2 regions of the Marinitoga sp. 1135 genome follow, and region 2 is predicted to be linked to the other one. Evidence: riboswitches for the same ligand, from Rfam matches in the RefSeq annotation. Region 2 holds a riboswitch; the other holds the start of a gene.

Region 1 (15,852 bases), on a different contig from region 2:
ATGGAATAGAATTGCCAATAAAACATATATGTAATTCAGCCGCAGCTCTATTCTTTCCGGAATTTGCACATGACTATGTAAGACCAGGAATTGCAACATACGGATTACAACCTTCAGATATAGAAAAAGAGGAGGGATTAAAACCTGTATTATCCTGGAAAAGTGTTGTTGCAAAAAGAGGTGTTTTAAAAGCTGGAGAAAGTGTAAGTTATGGCAGAACATATTTTGCAAAACAGGATATACCAATAGCCACAATACCTGTTGGATATGCTGACGGATATTTTAGGCAACTTTCAAACAAGGGATATGTATTGATTCATGGAAAAAAATGTAATATAATAGGGAGAGTCTGTATGGATCAATTTGTTGTAGAAACAACAAATGTAGAAAATATAAACCTTGGCGATGAAGTTATTTTAATAGGAGAACAAAACGGAAACAAAATCACAGCTGAAGAGCTGGGAAACTTAGCTGAAACTATAAATTACGATATTACTTCAAAAATAACCTGGAGAGTACCAAGGGTATATATAGACTAGGAGGAAAAATATGAAAAACACTGGCGGTATAAGTTTAGGAGATATGTTAAAAGAAAAAGGGCAATTATCAGACGATATTATAAACACTTCATATATTTCAGATTTAAAGGTTAATGATGTAAAAGATGTTGAAGGAAAGGTTTTAAGCAAACGCCTTCAAACAACAAAGGATGGAAAGGAATTTTTGCTTTTTACTCTGGGAGATAAAACAGGAACATTAAGAGCTATTGATTGGTTCAATGCCTCAAAAAACAATGAAAAAATAAATATTGGAGACATTATCAGATTAAGAGGTAAAATAGTTGTATTTGATAGTAGATTGCAATTAAATGTTGATAAAGACAGTGAAATAAAAATCTTAAAAGAAGACGAAATAGACCCTGAAAAGTTTATCAAGAGCAGCTCTAAAGATGTGGAATACCTAAAAAATGAATTATATGCAATTATTGATTCCATTAAGGATATAGATATCAAAAACCTGCTGACATATATGTTTATCAAGGATAAAAAATTCATTAAGCAATTTTTTGATTCACCTGCAGCTATTAGCGTTCATCATGCGTATAAACACGGATTACTTGAACACACAGTAGATGTCGCAAAATTATGTATTTCAATCTCTGAAAATTATATAGATATTGTCCAGAAGGATATTCTTATTGCAGGAGCGTTATTACATGATATTGGAAAAATAAGAGAATACAAAATAACCCCTGCTGGTATAGAGAAAACAGATGAAGGCGAGTTAATAGGACATATTGCACTGGGAACAAATATGGTTATAGAAGCTGCAAAAAAAGTTAACAATATGCCTTCTGAAAAACTTGAACAGATACTACATATGATTGTTTCACATCATGGAGAACTCGAATGGGGTAGTCCAATAGTTCCCAAAACAATAGAAGCATTTATATTACATTTTGCTGATAATTTAAGTTCTAAAGTAGAGCAGGTTAGAAATCATATTGAAGAATCCAATAACAAAGATTGGACAGATTATAACAAAAATCTTGGCCGAAAGATAAAAATAACAAAAATGGAGGACAAATAAATGCCTAAAACTGCAAAAAAAATAGTAATAGTGGAATCACCAGCCAAAGCAAAAACAATAGAAAAATATCTTGGCTCAGAATACAAAGTAGTGGCATCCAAAGGACATATTAGAGATTTGCCACAGAAAAAATTTGGTGTTGATATTGAAAAGGATTTCGAACCGGAATTTGAACTCATGCCTGGTAAAGAAAAGGTTGTAGAGGATCTTAAAAAAATAGCAAAAGGTAAAACAGTCTATCTTGCACCTGATATGGATAGAGAAGGAGAAGCTATTGCCTGGCATTTGAGTTATTTACTCGGACTTGATGAAAATGAAGAAAATAGAATAATCTTTTCAGAAATTACCAAAAACACCATTCAGGAAGCCATAAAATCACCAAGAAAAATAGATAAAAATAAAGTTGGTGCTCAATTAGCAAGGAGAATTCTTGATAGGATAGTTGGTTATAAAATAAGTCCTATTTTATGGAGAATTTTAAAGGATTATAATACCAGTGCCGGTAGAGTACAATCTGCCGCTTTAAAGATACTTGTTGACAGAGAAAGACAGATATTTAAGTTTAAACCAAAAGAATTTTATAAGATATTTTTAAAGTATATGGAACAGGATATACCACTGGTAAAAATAGATGGAAAAAAATTTAAAAAAGAAAGTATTTCAGAAAAGAAAAAAGAAGAAATATTCAAAGAACTGGAAAACGCTATTTACTCTGTTACTGCGGTTACAGAAAAGGAAACAAAGAAAAATCCCCCTCAACCATTTATAACCAGTACATTACAACAAAGCGCAATTTCAAAATATGGCTGGTCATCACAAAAAACAATGCAAATAGCTCAAAAACTATACGAAGGTATTGAAACAAAAGAAGGCCCTATTGCCTTTATCACATATATGAGAACAGATTCAACAAGAATCTCAGAAGACGCTATGAAAAAAGCTCACGAATATCTCGAATCAAATTTTGGAAAAGAGTATACAGGTCATTTTAAGGTTAAAAAGTCAAAGAAAAAGATTCAGGATGCTCACGAAGCTATAAGACCAACAGATGTATTTATGGATCCTAAAAAAGCAAAAGAACTTATCTCTGGCGATGCTTTAAAATTATATACATTAATCTGGAATAGGTTTATGGCTTCACAATCAGCTCCTTCAAAATATATTGAAAAAACATATACAATAAGCGATAACAATAAAAAATATGAATTTGAAGCTGTTGGAAGAAAAAGAATATTTGATGGATTTGAAAAATTCTGGAGTTCAAGCACAACTGAAAAAGAATATGAAATACCGGAAAAGGGTATATTAGAAAATATTGAATTAAAGGCAGAAAGAGATGAAACCAAGCCACCTTCAAGATATACAGAAGCTTCATTGGTAAAAGAAATGGAAAGTAAGGGAATTGGAAGGCCTTCTACATATGCAACTATAATCACTACATTATTAAATAGAAAATATGTAATAAAAGAAAAAAATTCATTAATACCAACACTTGTTGGATTTGTAGTTTCAGATATACTCGAAATGAACTTTCCGGAAATTGTTGACGTTAAATTTACCGCCCATATGGAAGAGAACCTGGATAAAGTTGAATCTGGAGAAATGGATTGGAAAACCCTTTTAAAGGAATTTTATGCAGAATTTGAAAAATTCCTTAATGATACAGATAAAAAATTAAAAGAGCGTTCTATGGACTTTACATATAATACAGATATTTCATGTGAAAAATGCGGTGAAAAGATGCAACTCCAATTTGGACGTTACGGATTATACTTAAAATGTCCAAAATGCGGTGAAAACAAAGGCATTCAAAAAGGCGCCTTAGGTGTTACCATTGATAAAAAGGTATATTTAGATGAATCATTTTTAAAAACAGAAAAAGGAAAAGAGGAAGGAATAGGCAGACAATGTCCAAAATGTGGCGGTGAATTGGTAATAAAAAGCGGAAGATTTGGAAAGTTTATAGCCTGTTCAAATTATCCAGAATGCAAATATACTGAACCATTACCGGCAAGAGGTAAATGTCCAAAATGTGGCGGTACCGTTCATAAAATGAAAAGCAAAAAGGGGAAAGTATATTATAAATGTTCAGAATGTGGTGAAATGTTCTGGGATGAACCTTCCGATTATAGATGTCCTTCATGTAACGGACCTTTATTCTATAAAAGAAAAAACAGAGAAGAAATGCTCTATTGTCCAGAAGAAAAGAAATACTTTAAAGAAAGTGAGATAAATGAACTATAAAATAGCCCTTATTTATGGCGGTAATTCAAATGAACGTGAAGTTTCAATAAGAAGTGCAAAAAATATAGCTATGGCCATTGTAAAAAATGGCTATAGCTTATGTAAGTATGATTTAAAAACAGATTGGGAAAGGTTTGTTAATGAATATAAAATTGCAGATCTGGTTTTTAACATTGTTCATGGCTATGAAGGTGAAGATGGAACTTTACAGAGAAAACTTGAAAAACTTGGAATTGAATATATTGGATCAGATTCCAGCACTTCTGAAAAGACCTTTGATAAATGGGCGTTTATTCAAAGTATAAAAAAAGATTTCTCTGTTCCAAAATCCTTTTTAACAGACAAATATATAGAACCGCCTTTAGATTTTCCTTTAATTATTAAACCAAGGAAAAGCGGCTCTAGCTTGGGGATTCATATATGCCATAATTTAGATGAATATAATAAATTTCTTAAAGAAGAACTCCAAAATTTTGGCGAAATAATAATACAGGAATATATAAAAGGTCGTGAAATCTCTGTAAGTATCATTCAGAAAAATGATGAAACCTTAGTTCTACCTATTCTTGAAATAAAACCTAAAAATGAATTTTATGATTATGAAGCAAAATATACAGAAGGATATACTGATTTTGAAGTGCCTGCAAAACTCGAAAAAGATTTAGAAGAAAAGATTATAAAAGATTTTAAAAAGCTTTTTTTAATGATGAATATACGGGATTTTTGTAGAATTGATGCAATAATAAAAAATGATAAATATTATATTCTGGAAATAAATACAATTCCTGGAATGACTGAATTAAGCGATTTACCTCAATCAGCAGCAGCATATGGCCTTTCTTTTGAAGAATTGGTGGATATACTAATAAAAAATCATTTAAAAGATTAAACAATCGGGCTTTTAGCCCGATTTTAATATATTTAATATAATCGTACAGAGGTGATTTTAATGTCAAGAGAATATATAATTCCTGTTTTTATACCACACGCGGGTTGTAAAAAAATATGTGTATTTTGCAATGAATATTCTGCAACAGGAATAAGAAAAAAACCTGATGAAAATAATTTAAATGATATATTCAATAGATATATTGAATATTTCCCTGAAAACGTAAATCCTTATATAGCCTTTTATGGAGCAACATTTACAGGAATGGACATAGAATTAATGAAATTTTACCTTAACTGGGCAGAAGAAAAAATTAAAAATGGCTTGGCATATGGCATTAGATTTTCCACATCACCAGAAGAAATTACAGAGAAAAAAATGAATGTTCTAAAAAATTATACAATTAATTTTATAGAAATTGGTATTCAATCATTTTATGAAGATATAATAAAAGCAGCAAACAGGCCACACGATTTAAATAACGTCTGGAATGCAATTGAATTATTGGAAAAATATGACTTTGACTATGGCATTCATTTAATGACAGGTTTGCCAAAAAGCTCTTATTATAAAGACTTAAATTCTGCAGTAATTGCAACATTTATAGGTGCTAAAAGTGTGAGGATACATCCAACAGTTATTTTAAAAAATTCAACACTTGAAAAAATGTATAAAAACAAGAAATATACTCCAGAAACGCTTGATGAGGCTGTTGAAAAAGTAGCTAAAATGACAGAAATTATAGAAGCTAATGATAAAAAGGTAATAAGACTTGGTATATGTTTATACGGTAAAGAAAGAGAAAATGTTGTAGCTGGTCCTTATCATGATTCTTTTGGTGATCTTGTAAGAAGTAAAATAGCTCGAGATATTATTGAAACTTTTGCTAAAGATAAATTGATTGTTCCTATGCAATATAAAGCAAATTTTATTGGCTTTAAAAAGAGCAATAAAGAGCTTTTGGAACACAGCAATATAGAATTTCATAATGGCAGTAAATTTTTATTAAACAATATTGAACTTAAATATGCTGATATTCTAAAAATCTTATTAAATCAAAATTTCATCTTATAGTAAAAAAGATAATTTCAATTTTTCTATTTTAAAATTGCAATTTGCTATTTCCTCTTTTTTTTATTATAATAATAGATAAGAAGATTTTAAAAAAGGGGTGATTGAGATGCTATACCATATGCCTACAAAATTGTATTACGGAAAAGATATTATTTCTAAACATAAAGATGAAATGATTTTAGGAGAAAAGGCTCTTATTGTTACAGGAAAACATTCTGCAAAACTTACAGGAGCACTTGATGATGTGATTTCTGTTCTTAATGAATTTAAAATCCCATATGTGCATTATGATGAAATAGGTGAAAATCCCACATATGATATGGTTATAAAAGGAAAAGAACTCGGTATAAAGGAAAATTGTGATTTTGTTATTGCCATAGGCGGTGGAAGCCCTATGGATGCAGGTAAGGCTATTTCTGTCTTAATTGCGAATCCAGAGTTAACACCAGATGATTTATTTGATTCTTCAAAATATGAAGTTTCAGTACCAATTATAACAGTTCCAACAACTGCAGGAACGGGAAGCGAAGTTACAGAATACGCTGTTTTAACAAAACCAAACGGAAGAAAATCCGGTTTTAAAGATGTTCTAATATTCCCTGATGTTTCTTACTTAGATCCTAAATACATGACAAAAATGAGCAGGGAGTTAACTCTTACCACTGCTGTTGATGCGCTTTCACATTCCATTGAAGGTGTTCTTTCAAAAAAGGCTACATTTATGTCTGATATCCTTGCAAAAGAATCTATCTCATTAATAAAAGAATATCTTCCAAAAGTATTAAATGATCTTGAAAACGTTGAATATAGAGAAAAACTGGCTTTAGCTTCAACATTAGCTGGAATAGTTATAGCCCAAACTGGAACAATATTACCACATTCTCTTGGATATAGAATTACCATTCACAAAGGAATAAGGCATGGACAGGCTACAGCTATATTCCTTCCATTTGTACTTGAAGAAGTAAAAAAAGCAGAACCGGAAAAAGTAAAAATAATTGAAGATATATTTGGTTCAATTGATGAGTTCACAACCTTCTTAAAAGAACTTGGTATTTATAACTTTAAATTTGAATATAAAGACGATGAACTTGATTTATTTATAAATGAAGTTTTAAATTCATCACATGTAAAAAACACACCGGGTGAATATAATTACAACAAGATTAAAGATATGTATAATAAAATATTGGAAATGTGATAAAATAATATTGGAGTGATAAATTTTGAAAATATTTCTTATAAGGCATGGAATGACAGATTGGAATCTAAAAAGAAAATGGCAGGGCACTGTGGATATAGAATTAAACGATATAGGCAAAGAACAGGCAAGAAACCTTGGAAAAAGATTTAAACGTGAGAAATATTCAAAGGTTTATGCTTCACCTTTATCTCGAGCTTATAATACTGCTCTTGAAATATCTAAAAATATAAATAAAAAACCTATAATTCATGAAGGTTTAAAAGAAGCTCACGTTGAATTGTGGAATGGATATCATATTGATGAAGTAAAAGAAAATTTCCCGGAAGAATTTAAATTATGGGGAAATGATCCGTGGGCATATATTAAGGGCGTTGAATCTATGGCAGAAGTTCAGGCAAGAGGAGTAAAAGCCTTAAAAGAAATTGTTAATAATACCTATAATGAAAATGTTGTAATTGTTTCACATGCACTTCTGATCAGAAGCTTAATTTGTTGGGTATTAAATCTTCCTTTAAACCAGCATAGAAATTTTATGCTCGATAATGCGTCAGTAACAACTATAGAATTTGAAAATAATAGATATAGATTAATAAATCTCAACGAAACATGGCATCTTGATATTGAAAGAATTATACATCCAAAAACAGTGGAGGAAGAAATATGAGATTATATGCTTATTTTCTACCAGATGTAAAATTGGAAAATCATAAATATTATTTTGTGGTTGATACTTTAAGAGCATCAACTACAATGGCCACTCTTATTTCTGTTGGAGCAGAAAGCGTTTCAATAACCGATGATCCTGATACAGCAATACAAATAAAAAATATGGATAATAATGTAGTATTAGTTGGAGAAAGAGGCGGATTAAAAATTACAGGCTTTGACTTTTCAAATTCTCCAACAGAAATTTTAAGAAATGCTAATCAGGTAAAGGATAAAAAGGTTATTTTATGTACTACAAATGGCTCAAAAGCTTTTTTAAAAGCAAACGATATGGGAATTACCATTTCATTGTCTTTAATTAATCTTAAATCAGCTATTCAATATGTTTTAAGTAAAAAAATTGATGATATTGGAATTGTATGTTCTGGAACAGATGGATATGTTTCTCTTGAAGATGTATTTACAGCAGGTAGATTTTTATCTATATTATCAAAACAGGATATATGCTATTTCAACGATGAAGCATATATAGCATTAAATATGGCTAACATTCCACATACCAGAATATTCCAGTATTCTTTACATGCTCAAAAACTCAAAAAACTTGGCCTTGAAAAAGACCTGAAAATGAGCTTTAATGAAGGATTGCTAAATGTAGTTCCTATCTCAAAGGCAAAAACAAATGAGTTTAAGCCAAAAATAGAAATTTAGTCGGAGGTGTCCAATGAAAAAGGTATTAGTTTTATTGTCATTAGTAGTATTTGTATTAGCAGGTTTTTCTGAAGAAATTGTTGGTTATTTAATGAAAGACGGAAAGATTTTAAGTAATTATTATCTTACAGAAAAGGCTTTTAAAATTGAATATTTAAATTCCCTTCAACAAATGCAACAAAACGGTCAGCAATTTGATCCTATGAAAGAACCTTTTTACATGGTTTCTACAATAAAAACAGCTTTAAGTTATAAAATTCTTGAATACTACGCAAACGAAAACAATTATAAACCCAATATGGAAGAAATAGACAGAAAAGTTGAAGAACTCGCTTCACAATACTTATCAAATGAAGATACAAAAAAACAGATTATTTCTTACTTTGGCTCTGAAGATAGTTTCAAAGATTATATAAAAAACAATTTATTAGCTTCATATTACTATAAATATATTGACTCAAAAATAGGAACAGTTACAGAAAATGAAGTTAATGAATATATAGAAAAAAACTTTGAAAAATTAAAAGAAGATAATGATAAAGTACTTACACAACATATTCTCGTTACAGATGAAGCTACCGCAAATAAAATATTAAACAAAATAAAAAGCGGTAAAATTTCATTTGAAGATGCTGCAAAAAAGTACTCTATTGATAAAAATTCTGCTGTTAACGGTGGAGAAATTAACTGGGTTACAAAAAAACAGGTTGTTGAACCTTATTTCTTAGCAGCCTGGAATGCGAAAATCGGTAGTATTGTAGGTCCTGTAAAAACAGATTATGGTTATCATTTAATAAAGGTTAAAGATAAAAAGATTTATAATTCTCCAGAAGATATGGAAAACAATTCAGAAATTGTGGAAAAAATTAAATCCGACTTAAAAAACGAGAAATTATACAAATGGTATATGGACTATTCAAAACAATTTGATTTTGCGATAGTTTATAAACCTCTAATCTATGAGGATAGAATCCAAAAAGCTAAAACAATTGACGATTTAATGGATATAGAAAAAAAATTATTCGACGCAATAAAAACAGATCAGGATGTACCAGAAGAATGGAAACTCAGTTATGTTACTTTAGCAAAAAAAATAAAAGAACAAATCCCTGAAATTATAGAACTTGAAAAATCCTTATTAGTTCTCGATAACAAATACAAAAACCTTGATGAAAAAGCTTTAGACGAAGAATTAAATAAAATAGAAGAGGAAATCTCTAAATTAAAGGACTCACCTGAAAAGAAAGAAAAAGATCAGCTTAAAACAAACCTTGAAAATTTATACTACATAAAAATAATGTATCCTTACTTAATAAACAAAACAAATACAGAATTAAAAGAAGATATAAAAGAAAAAGAAGATTATTCCAGAGAACTCAATAACAGAAATTTCATTATTTTAAAAGAAATTTATATGAAAAACAAAGATATGAATACACTTGTAGAATTATATCAGCTTAATCCAGAAGATCCCGAAATTGCATTTGATTATAATTATTCATATTACAACTATATCAAGCAATATATTCAATCACAACCAAAAGATGTAATTCAACCAGAGCTTGAAAAGCTTTTAAAAGCTTTTGAAGGAATTGTGGAAAAAACAGATAACCCGGAAATAAAGTCTCAGTCAGAAAAGATTATAGAAGAAATAAAAACAACTTTAAAAAACATGATGCAATGAAAATATTTTCTCAAAATGTAAAAAAAGATTTAAATTTATCAGTTTCTTGTAACTGTTAATTAATATATCTAAGATATAATAATTTTGAAATCCCCATCCCCCGATTCCATATACATATATGGTTTCGTAAAAGCCCCGATTGTCGGGGCTTTTGTTTTTTTATTATTATTTAATCAATAAAAATTTATTCATCAAATTCTCCTAAAAACATTCCCCAATATTCCCATGCTTCCCAATCAGGATATATTACTACTTTATCCTCTTCTTTTTCATAATACACAACTCCTATATACCATCTGTCTTTTATATAATAAGCGCTTCTTGTAATATCATAATGTTTTGATGTTGTTTCACCTACTGCAGTGAGATCAAAAGATAAATCTGCTGTTAATACCTTTTCTACATCAGGACAGATATTTTTTAAATCAGCCGGTGGTTCTGATTCTTTTTCATTTGTTATCTCAAGATTTTCAATCTTTCCTGTAACTTTTCCTGTACTACCATCATAAATTGGACAATGATAAATAAGCTCTTCTATAGCCCACTCCCATGCATCTTCGTCAAAATCTGTCATTCCTGTAACATTAACATTGTAAAAGTACTTTTCTAATACGGTTATAGAAGAATTTTCTGTAATGTTTTTCAAATCATCAAAGTAACTTTGGAATACGTCTGAATTATCCTGTTGTAAAAGATCTACACACCCTACAAAAAGAAAAGCAATGCTTAATAAAACAAGTATAAGAGTTACCTTTTTCATATAAACACCTCCCTGAAAATTTGTATTTAATATCCTTAAATTATAATTTTACTATAATTCCATTATTGATTCAAGTTTTAAAAGATATTAAAAAAAAATAAAAATTCTTAGTTTTAATTAGATTTTAAAATTTTATCAGGCATAATTCTACAAAATTAGAAAATATATACTATCTTTTCAGGTTTGTATGTAAAGATCTAATATGGTAGAATCATATAGAAAATTAAAAAAGTAAATACCTCCGGAATTAAAGGTGAGAAATCTTAAAAGGGAAGATGGTGAGAATCCATCACGGCCCCGCCACCGTAACCGGGTACGAAACCAACAAAAGGCCACTGGGAATTGTCCTGGGAAGGCGTTGGGAGTAGGATGATCCGGAAGTCGGGAGACCTGCCTTTAATTCCAGAGCGATCCTGATCTCGCGGGAGATTAGGATGGAATTTTTATTTTATAGGAGGGATTTAAGTGAAAGTACATGAATTTATTGGTAAGGGTTTTTTGCAAGATTATGGAATAAAAGTGCCTCAATCGTATCTAATTACTTCTGAAAAAGACATTAAAGTAACATTCCTGCCTGCAGTATTAAAGTCTCAGGTGTTAGTGGGCGGAAGAATGAAAGCAGGCGGTGTATTATTTGCACATACAGAAGAAGAATTTTCTGAAAAAGCAAAATATCTGCTAAAAAAAGAAATAAAAGGCGAAAAACCTTATGGGGTTCTCGCTGAAGAAATGATTCCCATAAAAAAAGAATACTATATATCTCTACTACTTAATAGAGAAGAAAAAGAAATAAGTATACTATTTTCCGAAAGTGGTGGTATTGATATAGAAGAAAACAAAGATTCAATTATAAAAACAAATTTTGAAAAATTTCATGAAGTAATTCCGGAAAAAATCCAGAAAATATTGCCTAATTTAAGAAAATTATTTAGAGAAAAGGATTTAACCCTTCTTGAAATAAATCCATTAATCGAATCAGAAGGAGGAGAAATAATCGCTCTTGATGCTGTAATGCATCTTGATGATAACGCTATATTCAGACAAACCTGGGCAGAGGAATTTGTTGATGAAAAGTATCCTTTTCACTTTGTAAAACTTGAAGGAGATATTGGAATTATCGGCTGTGGCGCAGGAATAGTTATGGCTACAATGGATGCTGTTAAATTACATGGTGGAGAACCAGCAGATTTTCTTGATCTTGGTGGAGGAGCTGAAAAGGATATTACTCTTGAAGCTTTAAATTTATTAAAGAATTCTGGAATAAAAAAAGTAATTCTAAATATTTTTGGTGGAATTACAAAATGCGATGAAATAGCCAGAGGACTCGTTGAATTTAATAAGGAAAATCCTGATATACAATTATTTATAAGATTAACGGGAACAAATGAAAACGAAGCAAAGGAAATTCTAAAAAAACACAATTTAAATTATTATGAAGATATGTATTCCATGATTCTTGATGCAGTGAAAGTGGGTGAGTATAAATGATTTACGGAAATGAAAGAGTTTGTGTCCAGGGTATTACCGGAAAATCTGGACGATTGCATACAAAGAAGATGCTCGATTATGGAACAAATATTGTATGTGGTGTTTCAAAAAACAATAAAATAAAGGATTTATATAATATTCCTGTATTAACCAATATGAAAGATGCTGTAGAAAAATATAATGCAGATACATCTGTTGTATTTGTACCTGCTCCATTTGCAAAAGATGCTATTTTTGAAGCTATTAATGCTGGCATAAAAAAAATTATAATTATCACAGAACATATTCCTCAACAGGATATGCTGGATGTATATCATATTGCAAAGGATAATAATGTAAGGGTAATAGGACCTAATTGTCCTGGCGTAATATTACCTGGAATTTCAAAAATCGGGATTATGCCTGAAAAAGCTTTTAAGCCTGGAGAAATTGCTGTAATATCAAGAAGCGGAACTTTAATGTATGAAATATCAAATTATCTTTCTTTATATTCAAAAGGCATAAAAATCGGAATTGGTCTGGGTGGTGATCCAATTATCGGAACATCTGTTGAAGAAGCTTTTGACTATTTAATTGAAAATAATATAAAAGAGGCTGTTATAATAGGTGAAGTTGGGGGGAATGATGAAGTTACAGGTATCAAAAATGCTCTTAAAAAAGGTTATAAAGGGAATATAAAGGTATTTTTTGCTGGAAGAACAGCTCCAAAAGGAAAAAGAATGGGACATGCCGGAGCTATTGTAGAAGGTTATGAAGGTAGTATTGAATATAAAGAAAAGCAACTTCTTGAAATGGGAATAAATGTGGTTAAAAATATACCAGATCTTTTATAAGAAAAGTAAATATAAAGATAATAAATTTTGATATGATATAAATAACTATATTATTATAACAAAGGAGTTGAAGAAGTTGCTTTCAAATCCATATTTTCTTTTATTTTCATCAATTTTTTTAGGTATCTTTATAGGTAAGTTTAAAATAGGTAGATTTAAATTAGGGAGTTCGGGAACCCTTTTTAGCGGATTATTTTTGGGGTGGTTGGCTACCACCCTCCTTTTAAAAGATAATAATCTTTCTTCAATCCAATTATTAAAGGCTTCATTTCACCAATTTTTTCTTTTTTCTTTGATTTTATTTATTTCAGCTGTTGGATTAATAGCTTCCAGAGATATTAAATTTATCATAAAAAAATTTGGAAGTAGATTTATAGCCATGGCATTTGTTATAACTCTTTCTGGTTTCATTCTATCCTATTTTTTTGGAAAAATATCAGGATATAATATTTATAATTTTATTGGAGTATATTCTGGTGCCCTTACCAGTTCCCCAGGACTTGCAACAGCACTTGAAACTGTTCCTGATTTCCAGGATGAAATAACCTTTGGATATTCTGTTGGATATATCCCTGGTGTTCTTGCGGTAATTCTTTCTATGTACTTAATTCCTGTAATATTTAAAATAGATATTTCAAAAGAAAAAGAAAAACTGGCATCTGAAATAACTTTTGAAGAAGATAAAATTAACAATTTTGACTTCATGGCATTTTCTTTTGTAATAATTGTAGGTATTCTATTAGGTAAGATAAATATCAATCTTGGAATTATACAATTTTCACTTGGCATGACCGGTGGAATATTGATTTCGGCTTTATTTTTAGGTTCATTAGGTAAAGTTGGACCTATTAATTTTAAAATGAACAAAAAAATCTTAAAAAGTATTCAAGAATTAGGATTGCTTATGTTTTTGTCATCTGTTGGATTGAAATCTGGATATAACACCTTTAATAATCTTAACGAAAAAACGCTTATTTTAATGTTTTTCGCACTAATTATTGCTTTTTTTTCTATTCTAATAGGTTATATTATAGGAAGATATATTTTTAAACTTAACTGGATAATTTTATCTGGCGCTATTTGTGGAGGAATGACAAGTACTCCAGGACTTGGTGCCGCAATTGATGCAAATGAATCTGAAGAGGTTGCTTCTGGATATGGGGCAACATATCCATTTGCATTACTGGGAATGGTAATATTTACAAAGATTTTTTCTTTATTAAATTAACACATAAAAAATAACCCTGAAATTTGATTTTCAGGGTTATTTTTTACTTGAAACTTCAAATATTATCTCCAATTTTAATTCTTTGTCCATAAAAGTAGGTGGATTTTCAGCCCATAATTCTTTCTTTGAAATATCCTCTGAAGAGTATTTTTCAAAACATAATTCGCAACTTCCCATATGATAGAATTTTATATAATTTATTTTATCATTTTCCTCGAATAAAATAAATTCCTCATTGCTTTCTTCATCTAATACCTTTCTCACTGGAATTAATGCATTTTCAGATATATTATCCATAGAACTTAAAAATTTATATACATCTTCATATGTTTTCATCCTCTTAAATATTCTCTGATGCACACTTTCACCTTCTTAATAATGATATTTTTCGTTATTATTTATTTTAAATGCTCTATATATTTGTTCCAGTAAAAATAGCAGTATCATTTCATGCGTAAAGGTCATCTTAGACATAGAAAGCAAAAAATCTGCATTGTTTCTTATATATTCATGATGTCCCAACGGTCCTCCAATAAAAAAAGATATGTTTTTTTTACCTATTCTCCATGTATCTATTTTTTTTGCAAAATCTATTGAGGATAATTCCTTTCCTCTTTCATCAAGAACAACCCTGAAAACATCTCCTGTAAAATATTTTAAAATCCTCTCCATGTCCTTTTTTTTATACTCTTCTGCTGATATTTTATTTAAATCATCTGATAATGGCAAAGTAATTAATTCCACTCTATCATATTTAGAAGTCCATTTCAAATATTGTTCAAGACCTGTTTTTATAAATTTCGTCTTTGGTTTTCCAATAACATAAACCTTTATCATATTAATTCATTTCTCCTTTAAAATTCGTTTCATCATCTATATAATTTTCTTCTGCATATGATTCTGTTGTTGCAATACCTTTAGTTACCAAACCCAGCAAAAATGAAAAAATAATTATCTGACTCCCTCCATATGAAATCAAAGGCAACGGAACTCCTGTAACCGGCATTATTCCCAAATTCATCCCTATATTTTCAAAGACATGAAAAAATATAATCAAACTTGTTCCAAAATATATGTATTTCCAGAATCTTCTGGAAGTTTTTTGTGCATAAATATACATTCTATAAATTAATATTCCATAAAGCAATATGATTACAGTTATTCCCAAAAATCCAAATTCTTCACCTATTACAGAAATAATAAAATCATTATGGTCTTCCGGTACAAAATCAGAAAGATTCATAAAACCATTTAAATATCCTTTTCCAAAAAAACCACCAGAACCTATTGCTCTCATTGCCTGTAAAGTATTATATGCAACTCCAGCGGCATTTTTTTCAGGAAATAAAAAACCTATAATTCTGGCTTTTTGATAATCTTTCATAAAATAAAAGGCAAAAGGTGAGGAAAATAACATTAAAAACATTGAAGTTTTCCATGTTTTTTCATGTTCACCAGAAACATAGGTTAACATAAACCAT
Region 2 (15,852 bases):
AGAGTTGCTTGAACCAGCAGATAAAGCAGAAAATATTCCTACAACAGTAACATTAAAATGGCAGGGAAACGATCCGGATGGAGATACGTTAAAATATGATATATATATCTCAGATTCGCAGCAATTTACAACACCAAAAGAAAGCGACTATACAAATACCGATTATACAGTAACTCTTGATTCAGGTAAAACATATTACTGGAAAGTAGTTGCAAAAGACGGAAAAGGTGGAGAGACATCAAGTAAAACATATTCATTTACAACTGCTTTACAACAAAATACGCCGCCTGATAAGCCTGTATTGCTTTCGCCGCAGAACAATGCAACAGATATTGAACCGGATATAACCTTACAGTGGAGTTGTAGTGACCCAGATGGAGATTCATTGAGATATGATGTATATCTGTCAACAGATCAAAATCTTTCAACACCATATAAAACAAATTTGGCCAATACATCATTAAGTGTATCCAATCTTCAAACTGGAGCAACATATTACTGGAAAGTAGTTGCGAAGGATGGAAAGGGTGGAGAAACATCAAGCGATACCTATTCATTCACAATAAAAGAAGATACAGGACCATTAGTTCCAAAACTCTATTTTAAAGATACAACGATACAATCAGGGTCTAAAGGTAATGTGATAATACACGGGCAGGTTATAGAAAATATTCAGGCATGTGATATAGAAATTACATATGATCCGGCTAAACTATCCATTACAGAAAACGATATAAAAGGTATAGGAGAATTAACTGGTAAAGGATTACTTATAAGCATTTCAAATGGAAAAATAAGCATATCTATTTTATCCTTAGGAGGAACCTTTAGTATAAATAATAGTGATATATTACAACTTACCTTTAAAGCAATTGGAACTCCTGGAGAAACAGAACTTAGATTTACAGATAACACAAAGTTTGCATCGGGAATAGATAACTATTTGGATATTGATATATCTGATGTAGGTAAGGTTTTAATACAATAACAGCGCCTTAAAGAGGCGTTGTTATTTTTTTATTGAACCAAAAAAGATAATTTTAAGTCTAATATAATATCATATTAATAAAAAATAACATTAAAGATATTCAAAAAAAAGGACGATAATCAGATTGGATGGAATATAAACCACATGGAGGTGAAATTATGAATATTAAACGGAAAGGATTTGTAATCCTGTTGGGGATAATGATAATTATCCTGTTGAGTAGTTGTTTTAAAAGAATTCCTGTTTCATCGTTGAATACCGATGAAGTCAGCGTAACTCTGGCATCAAATTACAATTTTTATTCTAATGTAAATGCTTCAGCTATTGAAATAGTGATCAATAAAAAAATACCAGAAGATGCATTTTTATATGATAAAGATAATTCAATAGCTATAATTAAACCAATGGATAATAAAACAATTGTATTATTTTCTAAAGCTCAAAGAGATATAACCAAAGGTGAAAAGCTATTTACATTAAAAAGAAAATATCTAAACCTTGAAACAGACAAGTTGGAAACAGAAGCTGCATTTTATGATGAAAAAAGTAAACGCGTTATCACAAAAGCTTCAGATCCATTTGAAGATGGCATATCGGTTACAGATAACCTTGCAATAAAATCAGGTGATCCAGCAACTGTTGCTATTCACATGAAAGGAGTTTCCGATACTCTTGCTCTGGAATTTGATGTTATGTTACCTTCAAATAATATTGTAAAATTCGATGATACAACAAATGCAACAGTGGAATATATAGGCAGTGAAAGTGCTCCTCAAATGATAGTTAAAGAAATTCCAAATGGATTAAGAATTTCACTTGTAAAAACAGATGGAATGAATTTTGAAGATGAAGATGTGTTGGAATTAAAATTAGTGGGTCAGGGAGATTCTCCAAAGACTCCAGGACAGATTACAATAACAAATTTAAGTGCAAAGGATTTAAACAATGCAGATATTAGTTATAGTGTATATGCTGGAGATATAGTTGTTTATAATCCTGTTCTTTTAGGTGATTTTGATAATGAAGATACGAGTGATGATGAGAGAGATAATAAAGTTGATTTAAATGACTTCCTTATTTTTGTAAAACATTATGGAACACAGCAGGGAGATACATTGTACTCAACACAATGTGATATATATCCTGCAGAAATTGCACCTGTTAAGGATTGGGTTGATGAAAATATTTATAGTGTGGCTTTTAAAGATGGGAAAATAGGAATAGAAGATTTTATTATCTTTGCAAGAAATTATAAAAAGAGTGTTCCTGTTGAAAATTCAATTCCAGAATTTCCATCAGATGCTGATTCAAATGTAACACCTTCAGATGAAGCGCAAAATGTGAATATTGGTACGGAAAATGTAACTTTCCCAGATGCCAGTGATGAAAATGGTGATGAGCTAAAATACACTGTATACATAGGAGTTGATAAAAATAATCTTAAGAGTGATACTTCATCATCGACAACGGTGAATATTCTTAAAATCTTAGGAGTGGATAAATTAGATAGAGGTAGAACCTATTATTGGAGAGTAAAGGTATCAGACGGAAAAGGCGGAGAAGATTGGATACCTTCTAAAGATGATTTCTATGAATTTACCACTTCAGGTCTGGATACATTGTTTGTAGCAGGAGGATATGAAGGAATATTTGTAATTGATATTTCTGATACTTCTGCTTCAACCCCAGCAACTGTTGCAAATTCAGTAAATACAGAAGGTTATGTATATAATTTATCTAAATTTGAATTTGATAGTAAAGAATATATAGCTGTTTCAGATGGAAATAACGGAGTAGCAGTTTATGAATATACACCATCAAGTTCAGCTTTAACAAAGAAAACAGATTCTTATTATTTTGGAAGTACTGCATATGATGTTCTTGAAACAACTGTAACAAGTCCATCTACAAAGGCATATATTCTGGTTGCAGCATCAACAGAAGGATTACAGATATTGCATTTTGATAATAGTGCAGGAGAATTATCTTACGTTTCAAGTATTTTAGGTTCTTCAGATGTAAGAGGATTGTACCAATCTGGAGATTATGTATATGTTGCTGCAAATGATGGATTGCATATTGTAGATATTAGCAATATTAATAGCCCAACAGAAATTGGTAGTTATGAAATAAGTGGTGCATTAAATGTATATGTTGACGGAAATTATGCATATGTTGCAGCGGGAAGCGGAGGAGTATATAAGATAGATATTTCAGATCCAGCAAATCCTTCAGAGGTTGCAAATGCAAGTATGGAAGCATATGATGTTAGTTACAAAGACGGTTATGTATATATAGCTGCAGGAACAAATGGAGTTATAAAATTAGATGGAAATACATTAAGCGAAGATTCAAAATATGATAGCGGTATTTATTATGTAGGTAATATACTTATCGATGGTGGAACTTTATTTGCTGGAAATAAGAGATATGGATTATTAATCTTAAATATTGATACTATGGAAAAAATTAATACATTGGATAATGGGGCTGTAGCAAAAGCCACAAAAACATTGGAAAATTATATTATTGTAGCTGATTCAGAAAATGGAGTAAATATTTTAGACGCAACAACATTATCCTTTACAACTGCAAAATCAACAGCATCAATACAGCTTGATGGAATTGCAAAGAGTGTTGAAGCTACACAATTAACAAATATTTTTGTATCCAAAGGGAGTTATGGAGTAGATGTATTAAAATTTGATACTTCAAATGGAAATCTTACTAAATTAAAGAGTTTACCTATTTTAGGAGAAGCTTATAATGTAACTATAGTTTCAACAGTTGTTTATGTAAGTTCCGGTAGTGGAGGATTAAATGTTTATGAAAATAGCGGAAATTATGATTTTGTAAACAGAGTTCAGCTTTCTGGAAAAATAGTAACTGATTCAGCAACAACTGATGATAATAGATTAATAGTTTCTACAACTGATTCTATTGAAATATATGATATTTCAAATCTTGGTGCCCCAACAACAAGTTCAGATTATAGTGGATATAATTTAAGTAATGGTAGTATTTTTGATATTGAAACAGCAACAATTGGTGCAACAAAAACGTATATATATGCAGCAGCTGGATCCGAAGGTGTAATAATTTTGAAATATGAAGGAGATACCAGTAGCGCAACGTTAACTAAATTAGGAAGTTCAAGATTTGATGATGCATTTATTACAGATATAACCTTAGATGGCACAGATACGCTTATATTATCTGCAGGAAATAAAGGTGTAATAATTATGAAGGTTTCTGATCCAACAGAACTTGGTGATGCAGATGCAAGAAATATAGGTGCAAGCAATGATTCAGACAGTGATGGAAATTACGTAGAAAATTCTTATGATACTCAGGGAAATACAACGTTTGTGGAAAAGGTAAATGATGGAACTAATGATCATTATGTTGTATCTGATGGCGAAAACGGCCTTGTAATATTAGATAGCAATCTTGATTTAGAAAAGGATTATAACTGGTTAAACTTTGAAGGTTTAGCTGCAAATTGATCTGTTATACCCCCGGGAATTTTCCCGGGGTTTTTTTATGGTTCTTTATATTCATGAAATTATATGATATAATATACTCGAAAAATAAAAAGTAAATAAAAATTCCTTTAAAGTGTAAGGGAAAGCGGTGAAAATCCGCTGCGGGCGCGCCACCGTGAGTGGGGACGAAACTGGCAAAGTAACGCCACTGGAATTGTTTATATTCCGGGAAGGCGCCAGGAGTAGGAAGATCCACAAGCCGGGAGACCTGCTTTAAAGGGATTTGTTCCATCTTCTCGCGAAAAGAAGATGGAAAATAGATTTTATATAGGAGGGATTATAGATGAAGAAGGTATTTTTGGCAACACTGTTGTTATTATCTTTTATGGCATTTGCTTTTCAACCTGTGACACTTGTAGATGATCTTGGAAGGGTTGTTGTATTTGATAAAGAGGTAGAAAGGATTGTTGTAGCTGCACCAGCTATTTCTGATTTTATTGTAAAGCTTGGTGCTAAGGATAAAGTTGTTGGAGTTACTGATTTTGATTCCTATATTACAGATGTTGAGAAAATAGGAAATATGGTTCCGCTAAATGTTGAAAAAATTGTATCTTTAAATCCTGATGTTGTATTATTAACCGGGGGATTTCAGGAAGGGGAAGTTTCAAAGCTTGAAAAATTTGGAATAAAGGCTTTTGTTATAAATCCAACTACTTTAAATGAAATGTTCAGGGATTTATCTCTTGTAGGTGTAATTCTTGGGAAGGAAAAAACTGCACAGGATTATTCATTTAAGTTAAGACAGAGAATGTTGAATATAGCCAAAAATACATTTACATGGAAAGAGAAACCAAGAGTTATATATCTTTCTGCATATGGTAGTGTTTCACAGATGTGGACATGTGGAACTGGAGCATATTTAAATGAATTAATTGCATATGCTGGTGGTATTAATGTAACTGCTCCATATACAGGAAATAATGGATGGTTTGCAGTGGGTCCGGAATTTGTAATTAAGGAAGATCCTGATATAATTCTTGTTCCTTCATATTATCCTGGGGATAAAGGAGCATATGATTTAATTATGAATGCTGAACAATTTAAAGATATAAAAGCTGTAAAAAACAAGAAAGTATTTATCATAGACGGAAATAAGGCTTCTTTACCAAATACAGGATTAATAGACTTATTGGGAGAGCTAAATAAACTCTTCAGTGAAAATAGATGAAATTAATTAAATCGGGGAAAACTTCCCCGATTTTTTACCTGATTTCTGGAATTGTTTTAGTGTTTTTTTCTATAATTCTTTTTGTTTCACTTGGAACTATAAATATTCCATTTGTTGAGGTAATAAAAGGATTTTTTAATTTATCTGAAAATACATTGTACAATAGAATAATATTTAATTTAAGATTGCCTCGTGTTTTAGGAACATTGCTTATAGGGGCAATACTTGCCGTTGCAGGGAATGATTTTCAAATGATAATAAAAAATCCACTTGCAGATCCGTTTATTATTGGTATTTCTTCAGGGGCAAGTTTTGGAGCTATATTATACACCGCTTTAAAAAGTGTATATGGTCTTGAATTACCTTTTGGAATAGAGATGTTTTCATTTATTTCAGCGATTATAGCAACATTTATTACCTTTTTATTAGCAAAAGAAGGGAAAAAAATTCCTGTTATATCTTTAATTTTAAGTGGTGTGATTGTTGGATTTACATTTAATTCAGTTTCGACATTATTGACAGTTTTATTCTGGCAAAATTTATTGCATATAAACTTCTGGCTAATGGGAAGTACAGGAAATATAGTCTGGGGAGATTTATATCTTCTATTGTTTTTTTTGATTTTACAAATTACTGTGAATTTTGTATTTCATAAAAAAATTGAAGTGGTAGCAATGGGAGACGATATTTCGGTTTATTCTGGAGTTAATCCCGAGAAAATAAAAATTTTAGTACTTTTAATTAATGTTTTTGCAGTTGCTGTTGTTGTTTCCAAAGCAGGGATTATAGGTTTTGTAGGTTTGATAATTCCACATCTGGTGAGGAAATTAACAGGTCCTGGAATTAGATATTCAACATTGGGATCTATTATTTATGGAGGAATATTTCTCGGGTTTGCCGATTTGTTTTCAAGATACCTTTTTAGACCTACAGAGCTTCCAATTGGTGTAACTACTTCTATAGTAGGGGCTCCTATATTCATAATTATCATGAAAAGAGGAAGAAAGATATGAGTATTTTAAAGATAAAAGATCTTATCTTTTCATATAACAATCATTTTAAATTGAATATTTCTGAAATGTATCTTGAAAAAGGTGAATTTGTTTCTATAATAGGGCCAAATGGTTCAGGGAAAACAACTATATTAAAACTTTTAACTGGTTTAGAAAAACCAATGAAAGGGAATATATATGTTGAAAATAAATCTATTTATGAATATTCCAAAAAAGAATTGTTTAAAAAGATTGCTGTTGTTCCACAGGAATTCTTTACATCATTTGATTTTAAAGTGGAAGATATTATTTCTTCTGGAAGAATTCCATATGCGGGTTTAGTATCAGTTGAGGAAAATAACAAAGTAATGGAAGAAACAATGAAAAAAACAAATACATATGTTTTTAAGAATAGAGTATATAATTATTTAAGTGGTGGTGAAAAGCAACGCGTGATGTTAACGCGTGCTCTGGTTCAACAGACCGATATTTTATTACTTGATGAATTTGTTTCTCAAATAGATCCAGGATTTACCCAGCAATTAATAAGAATGGTGAAAAATGAAGTTGTAGAAAATAATAAAGGAATACTGGCAATATTCCACGATATTAATATTGCATCATTGTATTCTGATAGAATATATATTTTAAAAAATGGTGAAATAAAGTATTCAGGAACGCCTGAAAAAGTAATTACCAGGAAAATAATGAAGGAAATTTTTGATATAGAATGTTTTATTGTGGAGCATCCTTTCAAAAATAAGCCACAGGTGATTTTTGAATATTAATTTGATAAAAATTGTGAAATTTGATATAATAGAATTGAGTTATATTTATACAAAAAGAACGAAAGGAGGAGGATGAATTGAGTAAGGTAAAGTATTTAGTAAAAATTGATCAGGTGGAACAATTATCACAGGAAGAGAAAGAACAGTTAAAAAAAGTAACTGAAAAATACAAATTTAGAGCAAATGATTATTATCTTGGATTAATTAATTGGGAGGATCCCAATGATCCTATAAGGAATTTGATAATTCCGCAAATGGGTGAATTGGAAGAATGGGGAAGATTAGATGCATCCAATGAGAAGTCATATACCATAAGCAAAGGATTGCAGCATAAATATAGAGATACAGCTTTGCTTTTGGTAAATGATGTATGTGGAGGTTTTTGTAGATTCTGTTTTAGAAAAAGATTGTTTATAAATGTTGGTGCAGAGGTTGTTAGAGATGTAAGTGAAGACCTTGAATATATAAGACAACATAAGGAAATAACAAATGTATTATTAACAGGTGGAGATCCATTATTGCTTGCAACTGAAAAGCTGGAAAATATTATAAAACAGATTAGAGAAATTGAACATGTTCAGATTATAAGAATTGGATCAAAGATGGTTGCATTTAATCCACATAGAATTATTGACGATCCAAAATTAATTGAAATGATTAAAAAATATTCAACTGATGAAAAGAAGATATATATTATGACACAGTTTAATCATCCAAATGAAATAACTGATGTAGCAATTAAAGCTGTAAATATGTTATTAAAAGCAGGAGCAATTTTAGCCAACCAGACACCGTTAATTAAAGGTGTAAATGCTGATTATAAGACATTGGAAGCATTGTTTAAAAAGCTTTCATTTATAGGTGTTCCACCATATTATGTATTTCAGGGAAGACCTGTTGCTGGTAATAAACCATTTGCAGTGCCTGTTGAAGAAGGATATCAAATTTTCTTAAAGGCTATTATGAATGTTTCTGGACTTGCTAAGAGAGCTAAATTTGCTATGTCTCATGAAACAGGTAAAATTGAAGTTGCAGGACTTACAAAAGAGCATATTATCTTTAGATATCAAAGGGCACATGATCCTAATAATGCAGGTAAGTTTATGGTATATAAAAGAAATCCAAATGCATATTGGCTTGATGATTATAAGGAACTTGTTGAAGAATTCGTTGTTGAAAATCCACAACCATAATAAAATCCCCGGTTATTTTTTATAACCGGGGATTTTATTATATAAGTAAAACATAAAAGAAAACATGAATAAAAAGGTGAATGAAGGCTTGAAATTTCCCTAACGGAAATATTGTGTGAGCCGGAACAGCAAAAGTATTGTGAAAAATAAAAACGAATGAAGACTCGAAGAACGCCCGAAAAAACTGCGAATGAAGAGGGACAAAAAAACAGGATGTTTTTTTGAGCGCAGCTTCTGCAGGGATGCAGAATCTAAGCGACCCCGCGAATATGAGCAGTTTTTGAGGATCAGCGTTCGAGTTGTCTGAAAGAGTTTTTATTTTTCACAATTATAAGAAATTTCACCGCCTGAAGAAACCTTTTTAGGAGTGTTTTTTATAGAACAAGGATTAGAAATTCTTGCCGTCTGAGTGAATATTATTTTTCTACTTGAGGGAGTTTTTATTTTTCTCAATCAACACCACAAAAAGATTTTTGTTTATTGTAAAAATAGTGTATAATTTTAGTAAGGGATAAGATGAAAAACAGGAGGGGAAGAATATGGATTTAGTAGAATCAGGAAGAAAGAAGATTGAATGGGTTAAACAGCACATGAAGGTTTTAAATACTTTAAAAGAAATGTATATGGATGAACAACCTTTTAAAGGAATTAATGTGGCAATGAGTATTCATTTAGAGGCAAAAACAGCATATACAGCTGTTGTTTTACATGAGCTTGGTGCAAATGTTGCTATTACAAGTAGTAATCCTTTGTCCACGCAAGATGATGTTGCTGAAGCGTTGAAGACATATGGTGTAAATGTATATGCAAAAAGATCAACAGATGAAGAATTATATTGGAAAAATATAGATAAAGTTCTTGAAATTAAACCTAATATTGTTATAGATGATGGTGCAGATCTTGGAATTAGAATAGTTGAAAAATTTCCAGAATTGCTTGAGAATATTTGGGGGATTAATGAAGAAACGACTACAGGGATAAAGCGATATAAGGCGCTTTTAAATGATGGGAAATTGCCAGTTCCTGTAATAGATATAAATGATTCATATATGAAATATCTTTTTGATAATAGGTATGGAACAGGGCAATCAACATGGGATGGAATAATAAGATCAACCAATCTTACAGTAGCGGGTAAAAATGTTGTTGTAGCTGGATATGGCTGGTGTGGTAAAGGTGTTGCAATGAGAGCCAAAGGGTTAGGAGCAAGGGTAATAGTAACAGAAGTTGATCCAATAAAGGCAATAGAAGCTGTAATGGATGGATTTTCTGTAATGCCAATGGATGAAGCAGCAAAAATTGGAGATTTCTTTGTTACTGTAACAGGAGATATTGATGTAATAACTGAAAAACACTTTATGATGATGAAAGATGGAGTTGTTTTAGCTAATGCAGGACATTTCGATATTGAAGTAAAGGTTGCAGATCTTGAAAGAATAAATACAGAAAAGAAAGAGGTAAGACCGGGTGTAACTCAATATACAATGCCAAATGGAAATAAATTGTATTTACTTGGAATGGGGAGACTTGTAAATCTTGTAAATGGCGATGGACATCCAGTAGAAATAATGGACTTATCTTTCTCTTTACAATTAGAAGGTGCAAAATATATTAAAGAACATAGAGGTGAAATAGAAGTTTCTGTAAGGCCTGTTCCTTATGAAGTGGATTTAAATATTGCGAAAATAAAATTAAAGACAATGGGAATTGAAATTGATGAGTTAACTCCTGAACAAATTGAATACTTAAATAGTTGGAAATAATAATAAATAATAAAACAACGCCAATCATTAAAGGTTGGCGTTGTTTTTTAAGTTAACGTCTATTTGAGTAAATGGGATTTCAATATTATGTTCTTTAAGTAATTTATGTATTTCTGCTGCAATTTTATTTGGATTTTCGAAATAAACTTCTTTTTTAAGCCAGAATTTTAAAGAAAAGTCAATTGATGATGAATTAAATCCAGAAAATAAAACCCATGGTTTATGATTTTCATCTCTATATATTAAAGAGGAAGAATTTAAATATTCATCTATAATATTAAGGAATTTATTCAGGTCTGTATCATAAGAAACTCCAATATTTATCTCGTTTCTTCGTATGTCTTCAGGCCAGAAATTTGTTATTGAACTGTTCCAGATTGTTTTGTTTGGAATTCTTATAAGTTTTCCATCAAAGGTTTTTAGTATTGTATGATTCAAGTCTATTTGATCTATTATTCCAGATATTCCATTAACTTCAACAATATCTTTTTCTTTTATTGTTTTTGAAAACATTAATAATATTCCACAAATAAAATTAGATAAAGGTTCTTGAATTGCAAATGCCACAATAACTCCGGAAACTCCAAGTCCTGTAAGAAAGGGCATAAAATCTTTAAATATGAGGGATAATATTATGAATCCACCAAGAGTATATGAAACTATATTTGTTAATACTTTTAAAGTATTTTTGTATTCAAGTTCTTTTCCAGTTTTTTCTGTTACCGCTATAATGGTTTTATATACAATTTTAGAAAAGTATTTTGAAAGAAATAAAACTATAATACTTATTCCTATTCGTATTGCATAATCTATCATCAAATTAACGTCAATATTCATATTATATCCCCCAGTTAATTATTATCTCTTAAGTGTTCCCACCGTTCTTAAGAAATCATCTGCTGTTTGAACAGCTTTTGCGTTTAAATCATATGTTCTTTGAGCTACAATCATATTTACCATTTCTTTTACTACATCTACATTTGATTTTTCAAGAGAACCCTGTTCAATTGAACCGTAGCCGTCCTGATTTGGTATACCTTCAGTTGCTACACCTGAAGCGTCTGTTGCAAGATAAAGATTATTTCCAATAGCTTTTAATCCAGCTGGATTTACAAATTTTACCAATGTTATATTTCCAACGTTTTGAGTTGTTCCATCTGGTAATTTTGCACTTACAATTCCATCAGGTGATATATTTACACCTGTTGCGTTTGCTGGTATTGTAATATTTGGAACCATCAAAAGACCGTTTGAATTAACAAGCCTTCCATTTGCATCGATTTTAAATGCACCGTCTCTTGTATATGCAATTCTTCCGTCCTGCATTTGTACCTGAAAGAAACCGTCTCCGAAAATGGCTAAATCAAATGTTCCACCAGTTTGTTCAATGTTTCCCTGTGTGAATATTCTATTTGTTGCTGCTATTCTAACACCATGACCAACATATTCTCCAGTTGGTAGCATTGAGTTTTGTGCTGTAGGTGTTCCAGCTTCTTTTATAGGTGTGTATAACAAGTCCTGAAACTCAATCCTTTGAGCTTTATAACCTGTTGTGTCAACGTTAGCAAGATTGTTTGATACAGTATCAAGTCTTCTCTGTTGAGCAATCATTCCTGTTGATGCAGAATATAATGATACTAACATAATATCTTCCTCCTTGAATTATCTTAAATAGGTTATTTTATATTATTTTAAATTCTTTGAGCGCTTTCTATTACCTTACCTGTCATTGTGTCCTGGGTAGTTACAGATTTTTCTAATATATTAAATGCTCTATTAGCATTTATAAGATTTATCATTTCTTTTAAGGTATTCACATTTGATTTTTCTATACTTCCCTGAATAATCCTGAAATTATCAGCTTTTATTTCATTTCCTGTAAAGAGATTTATTCCAAATTTTGAAGGGTTTTCAAGATTTACTATTGCTATTTTTTGACCTGTTAATTGATTACCATTGTAAATATTTCCTTTTTCATCAACATTGAAATTTTGTGGGATTTGTATAGGTTTATTATTTTCGTCTAAAACATAATCGCCTTCAGAAGTAACTAAAAATCCTTTATCATTTCTATTGAATTCTCCATTTCTTGAATAATAAATGTTGTTATTTCTCATAACTTTAAAAAAGCCATCTCCAAAAATTGCAAAATCTAAAGGATTATTTGTTGTTGTTATCTGTCCTTGCTCCAATATGGGTTTTGTTTCATCGGCAATTAAAGCAGTTTCCATATAACCAACATGTTTTCCGCGGTTTATATCGGTAGAATCATAATTTCTAAATTCTTTTTCAAGATAGGCTTTAAACATTATTTCATCTTTTTTATATCCTGCAGTATCAGCATTTGCAAGATTATTTGAAATATTATCCAGTTGAGCCATGTTGGCAAGCATTCCCATTGTTGAGAAATATAAACCTCTTGTCATATATAAAATCGCCTCCTGCGAATATACTCATTAATATATTTCTATTGTTGAGGTAATATTCCCTAAAAAATTAAGGCTTTCCATATTGGAAAGCCTTAAAAGGACGATATCTTTGACATCTCTGATACTAAATTGATAGTACATGTGTATTTGGAGTTTTCGAAATTATTTGAAACATATGTGTTGTCATCTTTTTTGATGAAGTTATTTAAATCTTTCATGGAAAATTCTCCATTGTGTTTTAGAATTACAAAAACTTCATTTGGTATTTCAAATATAATGTTACTTAGATATGATTTTATATAAATTTCACTGTCGTTCTTTGAAGATGGGATTATATGGATTTTTGAAGCTTTTGCGTCAATTTTTGTTATTTTGTTGTTTATTCCAAATAAATCCAGTAATAGATTTCCTGTGTTTGAATTTATTTCAATATGTGTTTCATAATTTTCCGGGATTTTTATTATATTTGCCATCTTTTCCATGGATTTTATTGAGTCAAAACGTAATTTGTTTTTAAGCTTTAATTCGTTATTTTCAAAAAGAATATAATTTTTAAATAAGGAATTTTTATAGGATTCGATAACTTTAATTTTATTTTTTTCGTCTTCGTTTAGTGTTACGCTATTATCACTCCAGCTGGTATCAATATAAACTTTTAATTCAGAATTTTTTTCAGGCGTAAAAACTTTTTCTTCCTGTGTTTTATCGTTTTTTTTCATGGATATAGAAACTTTAAATGAAAAGATTCCAATTAATCCGGCGGAAAATAATAAACTTCCAATATAGAGCATAAATACATCACCAAAGGAAAGAGGATTTTTAAATCCGATTGTGATATCAATTACAAGTAAGAGGCCAAATATAACTGAAGCAAGGGCTTCTTCTGTTTTTTTCTTAAAATTTGAAATACCAAATACAATACTTGCTGCGGCTAAAAAACCTTTTATAATGATTCCTATTGTTATAATATTTCCTGAAAGTGATAATAATATTAAAGCTCCTAAAATTATAAATAATATGCCGTATATCATTGTCCCACCCCGCTTATCGTTTTAAGATTTTTGTTATTCCATAGGATATTAACCATGCGCCGACTATCACAAAAAAAATATCTTTATATCCAAAATTAAAGTTATATATATCAAATGCATCGAGTAGTAATATAGGTCCTGTTAATAAACCAAAAATCAAATCTGATACAAACTTTATTTTTCGATTTTTTGAAGTTAAAAAACGTTTATTCCATAGATTTTCTGTTATATCATCTATTATTTCTTCGGCTTCTTCACCCCTTAATGTTACCTTTTCGCCATCTGTTGAAAGTTCAAGTACAGTATTTTTGTTTCCAAGAAATGGAAATATTAATGCAAAAATTCCAAAGAGTATTTCAAAGATTATCAAAAAAGATGTAGGCCAGCTTATTGTAATTGAAGTAATAATAAATAATCCTAAAGCCATAAAAAATACAGGAATAAATTTCATAAAACCCCTCCTTAAAAATATTAAGTATTTGATTTATAATCATTAATATTATATACTATTTTTTTATAAAAATCAAGTTATCTATTTAAATTTATTTATTCGAATAAAATTATCTTTTTTTAAATGTTTTTGAATCTGAAAAAAAATATGGTATAATATCGTTGAGATATCTTAATAGTACATGATTATGGAGGTGGAATAATGGATTTCACAGTTGATTTCTCAGAAAAGGACTCCTATTATTTAATAAAGGTTGAAGGTGAAATTGATGCTTATCATTCCGCAACGTTTAAACAAAAGGTAAAAGAGAAATTTGCTGAACCTAAATTTACTAAGTTTGTGATTGATATGTCAGCGGTTTCATATATTGACAGTGCTGGATTAGGGGCAGTTGTAAGTTTATTAAAAGAAGCAAGAAATCTTAATAAAGAACTTGTTTTAGCAGGATTACAATCACAGGTTAGAAAGATTTTTGAAATGACAAAGCTCGATAAAATCGTTAAAATTGTAGATACTGTTGAAGAAGCTTAAATAATAAAAAGCTGGTTCGAAAATGAACCAGCTTTTTTATTTATAGGAGTATTATTTCATAACAAAATTAATTTCAACTACAGGATTTCCTTCAACATCCTTTGTTAATATAGCAGATGCCAATCCGCCATAATTTTTTTCTGTTAATCCTGAAATCCCAAGATAATCTTCTGCAAATTTTATTATATTTTTTAAATCAAAGAACATTATGCTAAATTGTGGATTTGGAACCTTGTTTTTTAATTCATTGTATACTTTGTTTTGAGATAATTTTTCTTTTGATTTCTGGAATTTATAAACTTCTTCTTTTTCTTTGTTTGAAACGTATAATAAATCTCCATCCTTCCATATATATATGCTTAATTCTTTGTCTTCTACATTTTCTTCGATTTTTATATAATTATCTGATATTACTTTGTATGTGGTATCATTTTTTGAAAGAATATCTTCAACTTCTTTAATTGTTAATCCAGTGTTGGCGACCAAAGAGAAGATAAGATCTATATTTATTTCTCCAGTTTCTTCATCGCTATTTATATTCATATTCATGTTTTGCTCAACCCAATTTGATTTGTTTAATATATCTTTTATTGTATCGCCGGAGATATTTAAACCTGGAATATTTGTATCAAAATCTTTTGGAATATAATTTGTTTTTGAATAATATAATCCATAGAAATTATCTGTTTCGTAATTAAATGAGTCTTTTATATTTTCAGGTATATTATCCAGGATATAGAATTTTCCATATAAGATAGAATCTTTTATATATGAGAATCCATAACCGTTTAAGCTGCTTGTTTGAATTTCTTCATAAATACCTGTATCATTAAATCGTTTTTTAGGCGTATAACCAATTTTTGTATTGTTGTAAAAATCACCATTTGATGTAATGATTAAATAATCCTGTAAATCGCTTTTTTTAACTATATAGCTGAGGTTAAGATTTACATCGTCTGTAGGGATTAATGTA

What was found. A riboswitch is a leader RNA that binds a small molecule or an ion and turns the genes downstream of it on or off. The one in region 2 is predicted to bind cobalamin.
Region 1: it holds a riboswitch for cobalamin, as region 2 does, so the genes downstream of both, XO10_RS10785 (ATP-grasp domain-containing protein) here and XO10_RS04705 (ABC transporter substrate-binding protein) in region 2, are expected to answer to the same signal.

The regions. Positions count from the first base shown of each region.
Region 1 is NZ_LBEZ01000009.1:45,040-60,891, forward strand. It holds gene alr (alanine racemase) at 1-539, shown strand, start outside; gene XO10_RS05295 (3'-5' exoribonuclease YhaM family protein) at 550-1,590, shown strand; gene topA (type I DNA topoisomerase) at 1,591-3,834, shown strand; gene XO10_RS05305 (D-alanine--D-alanine ligase) at 3,824-4,723, shown strand; gene XO10_RS05310 (elongator complex protein 3) at 4,784-5,797, shown strand; gene XO10_RS05315 (iron-containing alcohol dehydrogenase family protein) at 5,904-6,998, shown strand; gene XO10_RS05320 (histidine phosphatase family protein) at 7,024-7,665, shown strand; gene XO10_RS05325 (2-phosphosulfolactate phosphatase) at 7,662-8,378, shown strand; gene XO10_RS05330 (peptidylprolyl isomerase) at 8,392-10,062, shown strand; gene XO10_RS05335 (hypothetical protein) at 10,247-10,822, opposite strand; cobalamin riboswitch at 11,057-11,235, shown strand; gene XO10_RS10785 (ATP-grasp domain-containing protein) at 11,288-12,310, shown strand; gene XO10_RS05345 (CoA-binding protein) at 12,307-13,143, shown strand; gene XO10_RS05350 (hypothetical protein) at 13,220-14,371, shown strand; gene XO10_RS05355 (hypothetical protein) at 14,408-14,731, opposite strand; gene XO10_RS05360 (23S rRNA (pseudouridine(1915)-N(3))-methyltransferase RlmH) at 14,744-15,208, opposite strand; gene XO10_RS05365 (FtsW/RodA/SpoVE family cell cycle protein) at 15,210-15,852, opposite strand, start outside.
Region 2 is NZ_LBEZ01000008.1:96,182-112,033, forward strand. It holds gene XO10_RS04695 (PQQ-binding-like beta-propeller repeat protein) at 1-988, shown strand, start outside; gene XO10_RS04700 (hypothetical protein) at 1,147-4,494, shown strand; cobalamin riboswitch at 4,588-4,764, shown strand; gene XO10_RS04705 (ABC transporter substrate-binding protein) at 4,817-5,701, shown strand; gene XO10_RS04710 (iron ABC transporter permease) at 5,761-6,714, shown strand; gene XO10_RS04715 (ABC transporter ATP-binding protein) at 6,711-7,481, shown strand; gene XO10_RS04720 (KamA family radical SAM protein) at 7,559-8,674, shown strand; gene XO10_RS04725 (adenosylhomocysteinase) at 9,214-10,437, shown strand; gene XO10_RS04730 (mechanosensitive ion channel family protein) at 10,465-11,274, opposite strand; gene flgG (flagellar basal-body rod protein FlgG) at 11,296-12,081, opposite strand; gene flgF (flagellar basal-body rod protein FlgF) at 12,129-12,863, opposite strand; gene XO10_RS04745 (hypothetical protein) at 12,959-13,897, opposite strand; gene XO10_RS04750 (hypothetical protein) at 13,911-14,348, opposite strand; gene XO10_RS04755 (STAS domain-containing protein) at 14,550-14,879, shown strand; gene XO10_RS04760 (hypothetical protein) at 14,931-15,852, opposite strand, start outside.